DNA from 2 places in the Paenibacillus sp. sgz302114 genome. Region 2 is predicted to be linked to the other one. Evidence: riboswitches for the same ligand, from Rfam matches in the RefSeq annotation. Region 2 holds a riboswitch; the other holds the start of a gene.
The links. Region 2 has a riboswitch for ZMP and ZTP ahead of AC0LWF_RS22680 (GNAT family N-acetyltransferase). Riboswitches for the same ligand answer to the same signal wherever they lie in the genome.
Positions count from the first base shown of each region.

Region 1 (7,615 bases), on a different contig from region 2:
GCCCTTCAAGCCAGCAAGCCAAATAATCATGCCCCCGCCAATTCCCCAGAGGCTCATAATAATGAGTGAAGTCATTGCCCATTTCGGATCGAAAATCCAACCAGGACCGTTAATGCCAAAGTAGCCAAGTACTGTATTTAATAATCCGATTTGAGGATTGAAAATCCACATCCATAGCACCATGACGGATACACCGCTAACGACAGCCGGCATATAGAATATTGTGCGGAACAGCCGCATTCCCCGCGCCGCTTGATTGAGCAGCAGGGCAAGCGCCAAGGAGAAAATCAGTCCAAGAGGTACTGAGAAGATCGAATAGACAACCGTTACTTTTAGCGACTGCCAGAACAGCGGGTCGCGATTAATCGCTTTGGAATAGTTTTTGAAACCGACAAATTTAGCTGGGGTAAGCAAATCCCACTTCATTAAGCTAATAACAAACGAAGCAATCATAGGTCCAAGTACAAAACAGAGAAACCCGATAAGCCACGGGGAAATTAGAAGGTAAAACCACATTGCTTCCTTGCGTGTAGCGTTAAACCATATTTTCTTGCGGACGGTGTCAGGTGCGGCAGTATCTACGCTCGGCGCCGGCATGCTCATTTCATCACCTCAGGCTAGTATGTTGTTCCTCTTGCGCAGTTCATCAATGAATAGGGAAGAGCGGGAAGCCCGTAAACGTTCATCCCGCCCCGTGTGTCAACTTCTGGTTCACATGCCTTCAGGCCGTGTTTTATTCCGATTTAGCTGCTTGAAGGTCGATATCGCCCTGTTTAGCTGCTGCGTCCAGCTCGCTCTTCACGTCAATCGGTTTGCCGAGCAGCATTTTGTCCAATACCGCTTGCAGCGATTTGCCACCGGATACGCCGAAGAATGGACTGATTTTCTCAGGGAAATCTTTAATATTCGGAATGTCGTCAAGGAACGGCTTCAACGCCGGATCATTCGTTTGGCCAAGCTTCTCCGCCGTCGATTTCACAGCCGTAAACGCATGCGTCGCCATCAGTTCTTGACCTTGCGGCCCTGTCAAATACTTCAGGTAATCCCAAGCCGCATCTTTGTTCTCAGACTTGGAATACAAGCCGTAGCCTGCATAACAAATCGTGTTTGCTGCGCCTGATGGACCAACTGGCATTTGTGCAACACCGAAGGAAAGATCCGCATTCTTCTTGTAATCCTCTACCGGCCATCTGCCGGTAACGCTCATCGCCACTTTACCCGCAACGAACAGATCTACACCTTTGAAAGCTTCGCTCTCCGTGTTGGACGGGGAGATATGATCCTTCTGGTACATGTCTTGGTACAACTCAAGCGCCTTAACAGTACCGTCGCTGTTCATGAAGCCATCGATTTTCTCGCCGTCTGGGCTGATGACGCTGCCGCCGTATGAGTTGATAAGAGGTAGAATCGCACGTACCCAGCCGCCTGGCAAGCTAACGCCCCACTGCTTGAACTTGTCGCCGTCTTTGACCGTCAGCTTCTTCGCTGTGTCGTAGAACTGATCCCATGTCCAGCCTGTTTGTGGGTAAGGAATGCCTGCAGCGTCGAACATTTTCTTATTGTAATAAACCGCAATATCTGAGTAGTCCTTCGGCATTGTGTAGTACTTGCCATCCAGCTTGCCTACATCAAGAACACTCGTATAGTAGTCGTCCAGGTTGACGCCGTTAGCGCCTCCAATATAAGGCGTCAGATCTTCAAGCGCGCCTTTCTTCATGAACATGCTGACGTCGCCGTCACCGATTTGGAAAATATCCGGCGCTTGGCCAGCTGCAATTTGCGTGAGCAGCTTCGTGCCGTATTGATCCGGTACCGATTCAATCGAGATTTTGACATTGCTGTGTTCTTTACTGTAATTGTCTGCGATTTGCTGCTGAAGCTTAGCGCCATCTCCACCTTCCCAGGTGCCGACACGCAGCTTTACTTCCTTCTGTTCCGAATTGCCGCTTGAAGCCGCCCCGTTATTCGCCGTCGCCGCCGAATTACTCGATGCGTTGCCCGCTGCACCATTCGAGCCCGAATCTCCGTTAGAACCGCATCCGGTTAAAACGACTGCTGCCGTGATACCAAGTACAAGTACTGCTTTACCCCTCGTTGACATGCTCGTACAACTCCTCTTGGTAGGATTATATATTTAAGAGCATCACCAGTAGGCTTCGCTGGTGCTAGCCCTAAATACCATCATTATCCGAAACGTTTCGGAAATTTACGAAAAAAATAATACCGAAACGTTTCGGTTGCTGGGTGAAACAAAGCCGCCCTTCCTTACTTCACCGCCGGGCGAGCCGTGCTTTCTCGGACAATCAGTTCATTGTACAGGACGATTTTGCGGGCTGCAGCCTTCTGCTTGGTCAGCATGTCGAGGAGCAGTTGAGCCGATTGATAGCCCATTTCATACTTATCGCGTTTAATTGTCGTAATGCGAGGCGTGCAGTAGGAGGCGATCGTAATATCATCATACCCGACAATCGATATCGACTCCGGCACCTTGCTTCCGCAATGCTCGGCAGCTCTAAGCGCTCCTAGCACCATTAAATCGCTTGCCGAGAATACGGCCGTAACATCCGGATGCTCGCGCAAAATTTGCCCCATTGCGGTAAACCCGCCTTCTTCCGTGAATCCGCCGTCGTACACGAGCTCCGGCTTGAAGGTCAGCCCATTCTGCTCCAGCTCGAGCTGATAGCCTTTAAGCCGCTCGAAACTGACCACAGCCTGATTATGTCCGTTAATCATCGCAATGTTACGATGACCTAGCTGGACCAAGTGCCTTACGGCTAATCTGGCCCCCTGGATATCATCTGCCGTTACATGGCCGACATTGCTGCCCTCTACCGGAATATCAATGAGCACGCACGGGAAATTGGTATCGCTTGCAACTTCCTCCAAGTAAGGGTCATTAACCCGCAGCCCCGCAATGATCGCGCCACTGACATTCCACTCTTTGCATAGATCCGAATAGGATTTGGATAACTGCTTCTTGGGATTCGTGCTGAACAGCATAATGTCGTAATCCAGCTCGGATGCCCTGTCGTTGATGCCGCATAAAATTTCGTACATAAGTGCATCCTTCGCTCCCGAGCGATTTATCTCCGATAGAATGACGCCAATTGCGCGAGATCGCTTCGTGACAAGACTTCGTGCCAATACGTTCGGCCTGTAATTCAAGTCCTGAGCCACGAGCTTGATCTTCGTGCGTGTGTCTTCGTTTACGTCTGAATAGCCATTCAGCGCCCGTGATGCAGTGGTAACAGAGACACCGGCGAGCCTAGCTACCATTTTCAAAGTTGTCACCAGCGTATTCTCCATTTCCATCCGAAACGTTTCGGAACGAGTTTGAGCTTATTATATACAAATAAAGAAAGCGATTGCAATCATTTTGTTTTTACTGTTTTGCAAAACAAAAAAGCCTTACCCCAGTTTAAGCTAGAGTAAGGCTGCCGATTTCCATACACGCGAATTAGTAAGTCATACCTGGGTAGAGCGGGTATTGCGACATAAGGTCGCTAACCATACCGCGCGCTTTAGTCAGAACCGCTTCATCTTTCGGGTTCTTCAGCGTCATTGCGATAACTTCTGCGATTGTACCCATCGCATCTACGCCCATGCCGCGGGAAGTCGCAGCAGGTGTACCGATGCGGATACCGCTTGTAATGAACGGGCTGGTCGGATCGAACGGGATCGCGTTCTTGTTCACCGTAATTTGAACGGAATCAAGGACATGCTCCGCATCTTTGCCTGTAATGCCCAGGTTGCGCAGGTCGATCAGCATCAGATGGTTGTCTGTGCCGCCGGAAACGATGTTGATGCCGTGTCCGATCAGCGCGTTTGCAAGCGCTTGGGCATTGTCCACAACGTTCTTGCCATACTCTTTGAACGAAGGCTGGAGCGCTTCGCCGAAAGCGACAGCTTTAGCTGCGATGATGTGCATCAAAGGACCGCCTTGGGAACCAGGGAATACCGCTTTATCAATCGCTTGCGCCCATGCTTTGCGGCAAAGGATCATACCGCCGCGAGGACCGCGAAGCGTTTTGTGAGTTGTCGTCGTAACGAAGTGCGCATGCGGCACTGGGCTTGGGTGAAGACCAGCAGCAACAAGGCCTGCGATGTGCGCCATGTCGACGAACAGCAGCGCGCCAACATCGTCAGCGATGCGGCCAAGCTCTTCGAAATCAATGATGCGCGGGTAAGCCGATGCGCCTGCAACGATCATACGAGGACGGTGCTTGAACGCCAGCTTGCGAACTTCCGCGTAGTCGATTGTGAACGTGTCTTCGCTTACGCCGTAAGGAACGAAGTTGTACAGAATACCGGAAGCGTTAACCGGACTACCGTGCGTCAAGTGGCCGCCGTGCGCCAGGTTCATACCGAGAACTGTGTCGCCAGGGTTCAATGCTGCCAGGTAAACAGCCATGTTCGCTTGTGCGCCGGAGTGAGGCTGAACGTTCGCGTGCTCGGCACCGAACAGTTCCTTCGCACGATTGCGCGCGATATCTTCCGCGATATCCACGTGCTCGCAGCCGCCGTAGTAGCGCTTGCCCGGGTAGCCTTCCGCGTATTTGTTTGTCAGAACAGTACCCATTGCTTCAAGCACAGCTTCGGAAACGATATTCTCGGATGCAATCAGCTCGATGTTGTCGCGTTGGCGCTGAAGCTCAAGGCCAAGTGCGGCCAAAATTTCGGGATCTTGTTTGCGTAAGTTCTCCATGTGTGTATAAGTCCTCCTCAAAATAATTAATCGCAAGTATCGCTAGCGCCGGGCGCCGCCAAATTAGCAGCTTCCCGGTTATATACAGCTCGTTCTCCGCCGATTAGCTTCGGACGAGTATATGCCATCGTCACATGTGCCGCTCCGATGGAACGAATCGACGGACGCACCGGCACAGCCACACGCTTCAAGTGCATGCCGATCAAGGTGTCGCCGATGTCGAGACCGGCGTGTGCCTGTACCGTCTCGGTCAGGCAGGCATCCTGCAGCTTACTGAAGGCGTATGCAGCCATTGATCCTCCGGCTTTGCGCACAGGGATCGCCGAGACGAGCTCCAGCCCATACCGCTCAGCCGCTTCGCGCTCCATGACAAGCGCCCGATTCAAATGCTCGCAGCACTGAAACACCGGATAGAACAACAGCTCGCGCCGAACAGCCTCTACGCCAGCATAGATGGCTTCAGCAGTTTCCAGCGTGCCGGACGTGCCGATCCGCTGGCCAAGCACTTCACTCGTAGAGCAGCCAATAACGAGCAGCTGCCCCTCTCGCAGCCGCGCTGCAGAAGCTAGTTCGCGAATGACGGTTTCCACATCATTAGAAAGCTGTGCTGGATCCATCGTCATCACCGGCTTCCTTTACGCGTCCGCGAATTTTGCTTCAATCTGCATCACTTTGTTCACGCGGCCCACATGGCGCTCACCGTTCGAGAACGGCGTCTCGAGCCAAATGCGGATAATCTCCTGCGCAACGCCGGGACCGATGACGCGCTCGCCCATTGCCAGCACGTTCGTATCGTTGTGCTCGCGAGTTGCTTTGGCGGAGAACATATCGTGCACGAGCGCACAGCGGATGCCCTTCACTTTGTTGGCCGCAATGGACATGCCGATGCCTGTGCCGCAGATCAGAATGCCGCGATCCGCTTTGCCCGATGCCACAAGATCAGCAACCGGCAGCGCATAATCCGGGTAATCAACCGACTGGTCGCAATTGCAACCGACGTCCTCGATTTCGTGACCGAGCGATTGAATGAACGGAACGATCTCGTCCTTCAGGCGGTAGCCCGCATGGTCTGCACCGATGGCAATTCTCATAATTCCATATACCTCCCAAGTGACCGCTCATGGCGGAAAATGTCGATTCACACTGGTTCTAGTATACCTGATTTCAGGCGACAAGCAAAAAAGGAACATTGACCAGATTCGTGGTGAACATGCGTTTTGTGCGACGACAAGCAAAAAACGCGGGACATAAAAAACTGAATTACAGAACAAGAATCAAATTCATCTGACGGTCATTCAGCTGCAAGCGGCAAACTTATCCATCTTCCGAATGACAAAAAAAGAGCGAGCATGCTTACGCACACTGCTCTTTGCCCAGGCGACCGGCCGTATATTCCAATGCTCCACCGTGGTTTAACCCACTCTCGTCGCCAGTTACATTGGAAACCGTCTTTAGTTATTTTCATCATAACGGATTATCGCGTGAAAATCAATCCGGCCAAGCAGCCTCAGGTTGCCCAATTATTGCTGCAACCGGTCAAGCAGCCGCTTCAGCGCTTCCTCGATCTGAGCCGCGCTTTGCTCGTACACGCTGAGCTGTCCTCCGAAAGGATCTTCGATATCGAAGTTCGGCATTTGCCGCTCCAGCTCCAGCAGTCTAGCGCGCTTCGCTTCACTAAACGGCTGGCCTAGCGCTTGATTCATGTGCCACTCGGACAAAATCCCTTCGAGCTCAGCGATGCGCTCAAGCACTTCCGGGTCGGTATTCACGAACTCGAGCAGCGTATACGTCTTGTCCACTGCGCTCGGGAACCGCTGCAGCAGTTGTCTTTTGTGGCTTCCTGTCATCGTCAGAATCAAGTCCGACCAAGCTATCGAGCCAGTCTCAAGCGCTCTTGACGCACTGCGATGCTCAATACCACGGCGGGACAGCGCTTCTTCCGCGTTCTTCGAAACAGGCAGCCCATCAATCGTCGATACACCTGCAGAGCGAATATCGAGCTGCAGCCCCCGCTCCTGCGCGAGCGTACGAAGCAGCGCCTCAGCCATCGGCGACCGGCAGGTGTTGCCCGTGCAGACAAACAGTATCCGTTTCAAGAATCGTACACTCCTCTATATTTATATATTTCAGAACAAGAACAGCAAGCCGAAGGTGAATAAAATGACGCCGCCGCACGCTTCTCCATAACCGCCGAGACTAGTGCCGACGCGTCTGCCAAGCAGTAAGCCGAGCACGGACATGATGCCTCCAGCAACGCCAAAGAGCAGCACGGTCAGCAGCATATCTGCCTCAAACATACCGAGCGAGATGCCAACGGAGAACGAGTCAATGCTTACGCTCAGCGCAAACAGAAGAATCCCCCATCCGCTGCGATAATCAATGGATTCAACCGCGTCACCGCGCAGCGAGCTGTAGATCATATGCCCGCCAAGCAGCAGCAGAAGCGCACCTGCCGCAGTCGTCGCGACGCCGCCAAGCAGCGTGCTGACATACTCACCTGTGAAGATGCCCATCAATGGCATAATTATGTGAAAAAGCGCAATGACGGCGCTCAGCTTCATAATGTCCAGCAACCGGATCCCTTTGAGTCCAATGCCGACACCAAGCGAAAAAGCGTCCATCCCCAGCGCCACCGCTATAATAATGAGGGTCAGCAGCTGCCCGGCATGCATGCTCTCGATCATGTCATCCTCTCCTTGTCCCGCTTCTTCTTCACAAGCATATGCGGACAAGGGGGGAATGATGACCAGGCTCGGTGAGCAGCAGCCCTACAAGAGCACTCGGCACTGTGCGAGGCGCGAGAGCTGGGGGTATATTGGAAAACCCATTATAGAGGGACGCGGCGCTTTCGGCTGCTTCCTTATCTGAGAGTGCTGAATTAGCACTCACAGAGCTTCAATCAGCCGATTA
Region 1 is NZ_JBVYOI010000008.1:195,023-202,637, forward strand. Features, by position in the region: gene AC0LWF_RS20165 (carbohydrate ABC transporter permease) at 1-597, opposite strand, end outside; gene AC0LWF_RS20170 (ABC transporter substrate-binding protein) at 734-2,101, opposite strand; gene AC0LWF_RS20175 (LacI family DNA-binding transcriptional regulator) at 2,266-3,291, opposite strand; gene AC0LWF_RS20180 (serine hydroxymethyltransferase) at 3,458-4,705, opposite strand; gene AC0LWF_RS20185 (TIGR01440 family protein) at 4,732-5,322, opposite strand; gene rpiB (ribose 5-phosphate isomerase B) at 5,341-5,796, opposite strand; ZMP/ZTP riboswitch at 6,070-6,152, opposite strand; gene AC0LWF_RS20195 (low molecular weight protein arginine phosphatase) at 6,226-6,801, opposite strand; gene AC0LWF_RS20200 (manganese efflux pump MntP) at 6,832-7,389, opposite strand.
Region 1: linked by a shared signal. The riboswitch ahead of rpiB (ribose 5-phosphate isomerase B) and the one ahead of AC0LWF_RS22680 (GNAT family N-acetyltransferase) in region 2 are both predicted to bind ZMP and ZTP.

Region 2 (7,615 bases):
CAACTGCGTAGGCCTCTGTCTTATCCACCATCCAGAGCTTCTTGCCAGTTGCCAGATCCAGAGCGAATAGCGCATCTCTGCAGCTTATATAGACTCGTTTGGCATCAAATTTCACCTGAACAAGATTGCTCTTGCCGAGCGGGGCTATCCAGATCTTCTTCCCGGTCTGGGCATTAAATGCATAGAGCACGCGATCTTCGCCCAGCGCATAGATGATGCCATTGTGAAGGAATAAGGTAGTTGAGTAGTTTGTTTTGCTCGTCCACATTACATGTCCGCTTGTTACATCGGAAGAGACGAGATGCTTGTTCTGCAAATAGACGAGGATGTTGCCTTCTACTGCAAATGAAGAGCCGTTCTGCATATACAGCTCATGATCGATCTTAGCGGACCAAAGTGGCTTCGTAACAGGTGTCTTCTCGAGATAGCTTGGAAAAGAGTTCAGCTGGATACCTTCAGCATGGACGGTCTTTCCTGTACCAGCTCCTGCTGCGGGCAATAGGATGGATAAAGCAGTGAGTGCGCATAGCAGAGTGCGGCGCGGCTTTAGCGATATTTTCAACGTATATTCACCTGACCTTCTTCGTAATTCGGACTAACTGCCGATATAGACGATGGAAGATCGAGAATTGTTACACTAAAAGTTTCCATTTCTATCTTTTTGTAGATTATAGCCGAATTCGATATACTAGACTCGCTAGTAAGTGAAGAATGTATGTTAAGAAAAGGGGAAATGAAGTGTCGGATCGGGTTCGTATCGTGAGAGTTGCAGTCATAACCGGCGGGATTCTGCTCGTGCTAGCAATTCTGCTGGTGGTCATGTTGAAAATGCTAAATAGCCATTCAAGCCCTCATGTGGCACGCTTTCCGGCGCAGGAGTATCAATATATGGAGAAAGAGGCTGCGAATGGATTCAAGCTGCATGTGCTGCAGACCGATCCTTCGAATATATCGCTTGAAGTCATTCGGCAAAATCTAGCTGTATCCGATTATTACGGCGTAAATGGAGGGTTCTTCTACGATACGAGCTTGCTTAGCATGGCGGTCATGAACGGGCAGCCGGTCGGCGGTGCGAAGGGGCAATACGGGGCGGGGGATGAGAATGCCAAATACCCGCGCGGCACGCTCGTCTGGGACGGCGCGAGCAATAAGTTGTCCGTGCAGATCGTGAGCAAATCTTCAGAGCTGGAAGTGAGCGATCCGCTCCACTTCTGGGCGCAGGGCGGCATCAGCATGAGCCTTGGTCAGGATGACCTGTGGCTAGGACGCGCGATGCTGGAAAATGCACCGCTCATGGATAACAGTCATCTTCGCAGCGCAGCGGTCTATGATCGGCAAGGGAAGCTCTACCTCATCGTTAGCAGCACGAAGGGGACGCTGGCAGATTTTCGTTCGGCAATAACCGAGCAGTTGGGCAGTATGCAGCTGGTTGATGGTGTTTTTCTAGATGGGGACGGCTCGTCCCAGATGCAAGCGGCGGAGATGGTGCTGCATGGCGACAGCCGACCGGTCGTGGAGATGATGCGGATCGTGAAGTGATGGTGTTTGGAAGAATATTGCAACCTTTGCGGAGTGGGTACAAGAGAAGAATCAGATTGCGATTACGTTTGAGATACATAGTGTTACCTAGCAAACATATATTGGAAGAGGAGAGAATAGGTCAAGCTTTTGAATCCAAATTCGGAGTTGGACGGTGATTAGTAGTGAAGCGGAACATACGCATTGCCTTAGGTCAAATGCAAGAGCTGACTCAGGAAACGATGACTTTTGCCAAGCAGCTTGGAGTAACGAGTGTCCAGTTGAACACCCCGAATATTCCAGGTGTTGCGTGTTGGACTTACGAGGATCTGAATGCGATTAAGAAGACATGCGATGACAATGGACTGTTCTTGGAGTCTATTGAGAATGTTCCGATTCGTTTCTACGATAAAATCATGCTAGGACTGCCCGGCAGGGATGAGCAAATTGAGAACTATAGCACCATTATCCGGTATATGGGCCGTGCTGGAATCCCTGTCCTTGGTCACCACTTCATGCCGAATTTCGTATGGCGGACGTCCTCGGAGCCGGGTCGGGGAGGGGCTTTATGTACGGCGTTCGATCTTGAAGCGGCAGCAAGCGGCATCAATCAAGTGAAGTATGCTGCGAATCGGGAAGTGAGAATACCAGATGAGTCGGTCATGTGGGACAATTATGCATATTTCCTAAAGGCTGTCATTCCAGTAGCCGAAGAGGCTGGCGTCCGGCTGGCGCTACACCCTGACGATCCACCGGTTGCTATGCTTGATGGAACGGCGAGGATTTTCTATAAAGTGGATAATTTCAAGAGGGCGGAAGCGATTGCAAATAGTGATGCTTGGGGCTTGAATCTATGCCTCGGCTGCTGCTCGGAGATGGTCTATGGCGCTGCGAATGTGATGGAGATGATTCGATATTTTGGCCCGCGGAACAAAATCTGTTATGTGCATTTCCGAGATGTACAAGGCACGATGCCGAAGTTCCAAGAGTGCTTCCTCGGCGAAGGAAACTATCATCCCGCTGAAGTGCTGCTGGAGCTGAAACGGTCAGGATTTACAGGCTTCCTGATGGACGATCACGTGCCAAGCGTCATAAATGATTCCCCATGGGGCCATCGAGCACGCGCTCATGCCGTCGGGTATATGCAGGGGCTGTTGAATGCGTTGGAGTTGATTGAGAGGTAAAGGCGTTATGGAGCAAAAGGCATGCCAGAGTAGGTTTGTGCTTCGAAAGTGGAAATCCCCACCTTATTTCGCTGAATAGCAGTGAGTGGCCCAAGATAAATGGACATTTGCATTTATTCCGAGATAGTGGTAACCAGCAACCAACCTATTGGATTGGTTGCTTTTTTAATCTAACGAAATAGCTTAAGGGCAGGATAACTGCCAATTATTAGCGAATATCTCGGATACTGATCACTTTATCTAGGAGGAACTGATATCAGAATTAGTAGAACTATTGTAATACTGCAGACCCTAATCATTGTTGCTTTGCTCGGTGTCATATCAATCCTTATCGTAAAGCCTGAGACGAACAGAACAACCAATAATGCAGTTATCATTAATTATGACAAAGCGGATCTGGATCGGCTTGAAGAAATGGTGAGTCGATTCAATGAGGGTCATGGTGACAACTTAATGATTATTGAACCAGGTATGGACAGTGGTCCGGTCATCCATGATGTCATTACGAACGGGAGGGAAGTCAAGTGGACCGTTGATCATTCAAGAGATGCTTGGTTTCCTAATAATAAGAACAAGATCGTATATGAGTGTAAGTCGATTCGACTTCATGAACGAGATCGTGATTTTATTGATGTGCAATTGTCAAAATGTATGGGTTACAAGGCGGAAGAACAGCTGCCTGTTCTATCATTCCCGAGGGAGAAATTGTAGTTCTGAACAAGAATTGACTCGGATAGGAGCCTGCCGCTGTAAGTCTGGGCAACCGTTAGATGTCAAGAATGTTTAAATGTGTGTGAATAAGCTCTGAGGCAACCGCTAGAATTCCTCAGGCATGCTTCGATCCAAAATACTGGAGTGAGTCATACTAGCGCGCCGGTGGCTTATCTTTTATCTCCCGCTCATATAAATTCGCACTCCACATGCCAGCGTCATAGAGGCCCTTATAGCTAAATCCTGAATGGACATAATAGGCGTTCAGACTCGGATTGTTGGACATACAGTCTAGCCGGAGCCAGCGTTTACCTCTCGACCGAATATAACTTTCTGCATAGCGGATGAGCTCGCGGCCGATTCCTTCTCCCTTTCGTTTGCGCGATACGCATAACCGATGAACATATCCCGCATCCTCGTGAAATTTCTCTCCCCATATTTCCTCATCTCGCCAGTGCATGGAGAAGCAACCGACAACCTCATTCCCCAGAGTGGCGACAAACACTTCCTGATCTCGGACAAAAGCTTCGACCATCCCGCGATTGAAATGTTCAGCTCTCCACTGCCACAAGCCGTGCGTCGCATGAATCCATTGCGCTGCATCAATAAACAGGGGACGGATACCATCTACGTCTTCATCTGTTGCCCTGCGAAAAGAAAGCAATTCGGAAGGCTCGCGCCGCCAATCATGCTCCAGCCTAGATGCCGTTTCGAGCGCACGCTCTTCTCCGAGAAGCTTGGCGACAAGATGCAGCGCCGCATCAATGCCCGCTGTAACGCCAGCTGATGTAATAAGCCGACCGTTATCCACGTAACGGACGTTCTCGACCAGCGTTGTGCTAGCCGGCGCTGCCTCCCTGAGCAAATCCATGGCACGTCTGTTGGTAGTCGCGCGCAATCCAACGAGAAGTCCGGCTTTGGCGAGCAATAGTGCCCCTGTGCAAACAGACAGAGTAAACGAAGCCCGCTTTGAGGTTTCGTAGATCCAGCTGGTCAGCTTCTCGTTATACATCTCTTTGCGGGATCCCCAGCCTCCCGGCACGACGAGAATGTCTGGATCCGGGCAATCCCAAGAAGCGAAGTCTGGCTGAATCGTTAAGCCGCTAATGGTTCGGATAGCATCTTTAGACTCCAGGGCAACCGTATAAACGCGGAAGTCCTGTCCCCAATTACTAGCAATAGCGAACGTGTCGAACGGGCCGGTCACATCTAGCGCATCCACATGGTCATACACGATTACGGCAACATTTTTGACTGACAACATCCTGGCACTCTCCTTAGAAAATAGAAAAGCATCTGGTTAGAGTTAACCAAATGCTTTGCCCAGGCGAACGGCTAGTTTGAAAGATACGCTCCCCCGTAGTGATCTACGTTCTCGCCAGTTACGCATCCCGTTTATTTATTGACTATTATAAGACGGGGAAGAGAATAATTTCAACTGAATTTTCTGAATATTTAGGTTGACGACATCTTTATTTGCTAGTATTATTTTACCAATTTACGTATTTTGTAGGGGGAGATACAGCTGTCTAATATTCAAGCAATTGTACTAGACTTGGACGGAACCTTGCTCGGTAGTGATAAAACGATATCTCCTAGAAATCATGAGGCTGTTAAAAGATGTTTTGATGCTGGAATACATATTATTATTGCCACGGCGCGCCCGCCTAGAGCGGCTAATCAATTTGTGATGAAGTTCCCTTTTGTAGACTACATGGTTTATTACAACGGAGCTTTAGTCACTTGCAAATCAAAACAAAATGAGCGGCACATTAGCATTCCAATGGAGATTAGCAGGCAGATTAACAACTTCATCGAGTTAAGGGAACCTCAAGCGATGATCTCCTACGAGGTGAATGATTTATGGTATACGTGCAGCCCAGTTCCAGATTCCCGAGGAGCTCAACTGGGTATCCGCCCGAATGATCCGAAGCCGCAGGTTGTTGATAAAGAGCATATGAGTTCACTTTCCCCGACCAAAATATTGGTTCTAGGCTGCAGCAACTGGATCGATATAAGCGAACAATTCAGTGAAGTTGTAAACGTTATCGCAACCGATGAAGGAGTATTGGTCCAAATCATGCATAAAATAGCCTCTAAGGAAAAAGCCGTGCAATGGGTGTTAAGCGATATTGGAGTGAAATCAGAAAACGTTATGGTATTCGGGGATGATTTTAATGATGTCGGGTTATTCCAGATGTCCGGATTTCCGATCGCCATGGATAATGCAATAATTGAACTAAAGAATTGCGCAGCCCACATAACCGAATCCAATGATAATGATGGTGTTGCTGCTGCAATCGAGAGATTTGTTGCAATTGAGACTAGTTAGGAGGAGTCAAAATGGGTTCAAGAATCATGCATGCGATTATAGCGATTCGAATTGCAGAGAGTCTCTCGTTAGAAGATCGTACGCTATTTCTGCTAGGAGGTATCGCTCCGGATGCTGTCTCCACCAAGAATGAATCGCATTTCTTTCAAGGCGACTTACATGACACTTACATGACTTTTCGCGAAGCGTTGATTACGCAGGGTTTCTATATAAATACCAAACACACGCTGCAAGCGCGTATATTCTAGGCTACTTTACACATCTGGTCGCTGATGACATCTGGTTAAAAGGCTTCAATCTATCTTGGCTGCGTAATCGGATGGAAGCAAATAAAGAGCTATACAATCAATATCACAAAGAATTTCGCTTGTTAAACGGGCAATTGCTGGAGCATTACGGTTTGAAAGATGAGTTGAACAGGTTGTTGATTCATAGCAACGATGTTATTGATCTCGTTGAGGTGAAGTCCGCAGATGTCGAAGCGCTTATTCCCCATGTTATAGAAGATATGAATTATCCCCCCCGCAGTAATCTCTGAGAAGCTTCATGTATTCACGTTCGATCAAATCCTTGGATATATCGAAACTTCGGTTGAGGTTGCATTGATTAAATTAAAACAGGCAGCGATTCTGTATCGATTGCCCGTAAATCTAAGTGGATTGTGAGATGTCTAGAAAGCCAGAATTTAAACAGATGGAGAGAAGTTAATGAGCGTAATAACCTTATGTGGCTCGACTAAATTCAAGGAGAAGTTCAATCAAATGAACGCATTCCTTACCCTTCAAGGACATATTGTAATTAGTCTTGCTTTCTTCGAGCAAAGTGAGGGCTTTGAGCTGTCAGAGCATCAAGCAGAATTACTAGGTGAGCTGCATTTGCGAAAGATTAATCTATCAGACGAAATATTCGTGATCGACGTTGGCGGCTACATCGGAACGAGTACGAGAAGAGAGATCGAGTATGCGGAGGCAGCGGGGAAGGTAGTTCGGTATTACTCTAATGGCGAGATCCCTTCGGACTATTTTCTGCCAAACATCAAATTCCGGCATATCGCACGCGCAGTCATTGTACATAACAAGAAAATACTAATCGCTCGTTTAAAAGGGGCGCACTCTTTTCTGCCTGGTGGTAGTATTGAGCTAGGGGAAGGCGCACAACAAGCTTTAAAGAGAGAATTGGGCGAGGAGTTAGGTGTCGAATGTACAATAGGGCGATTTCTTGGTGTAGTTGAGACGAGAAGGACTGACGAGAAAGGAATTACTCAGCATGAAGTTAGTCATCTCTTTGAAGCAAGCTCGGAGCAATTACAATCTCATATGATACCTACCTCCGAAGAAGGTCATTTGGAGTTTTATTGGATAGAGCTAACATCGGATAGTTTGAAAAAACATCATGTGTTGCCGCAGATTCTTCATGAACACCTTGTTCGTTTGGTCGTAGAGAAGGAATGTGCTTGGTTAACTACGTTAACACCACGAAACGCAATATAAAATAACTAAATTTTCATCCAAACTGGCATCGCAAAGATGGCAGTTTTTTATTGCAATTTCTGTGTGGTATAACACACAGGTGTGTATTATAATAAACAAACCTGACATAAAGAAAAAGTTACACGGAGAGGGTCAAGCCATGCAAGAGAACACAAACATAAAGAGTCAAGGAGCTGTAAGTACCGGGGACTTCATCCAAGGCGTGAAAGATTGCATACCCACCTTGCTCGGCTACTTAAGTATAGGATTTGCCGCTGGGGTTGTTGAGAAGACATCGGGCCTCAGCATAATTGAAATTACTCTGATGAGCGTCCTCATCTATGCGGGATCCGCCCAGTTTATCATTGCCGGGATGATTGCAGCTCAGGGCTCGGTAGCGG
Region 2 is NZ_JBVYOI010000012.1:28,849-36,463, reverse strand. Features, by position in the region: gene AC0LWF_RS22700 (stalk domain-containing protein) at 1-562, opposite strand, end outside; gene AC0LWF_RS22695 (phosphodiester glycosidase family protein) at 739-1,539, shown strand; gene AC0LWF_RS22690 (mannonate dehydratase) at 1,704-2,702, shown strand; gene AC0LWF_RS22685 (hypothetical protein) at 3,156-3,413, shown strand; gene AC0LWF_RS22680 (GNAT family N-acetyltransferase) at 3,568-4,677, opposite strand; ZMP/ZTP riboswitch at 4,728-4,809, opposite strand; gene AC0LWF_RS22675 (Cof-type HAD-IIB family hydrolase) at 4,969-5,745, shown strand; gene AC0LWF_RS22670 (hypothetical protein) at 5,757-5,993, shown strand; gene AC0LWF_RS22665 (hypothetical protein) at 6,065-6,283, shown strand; gene AC0LWF_RS22660 (NUDIX domain-containing protein) at 6,453-7,235, shown strand; gene AC0LWF_RS22655 (AzlC family ABC transporter permease) at 7,375-7,615, shown strand, end outside.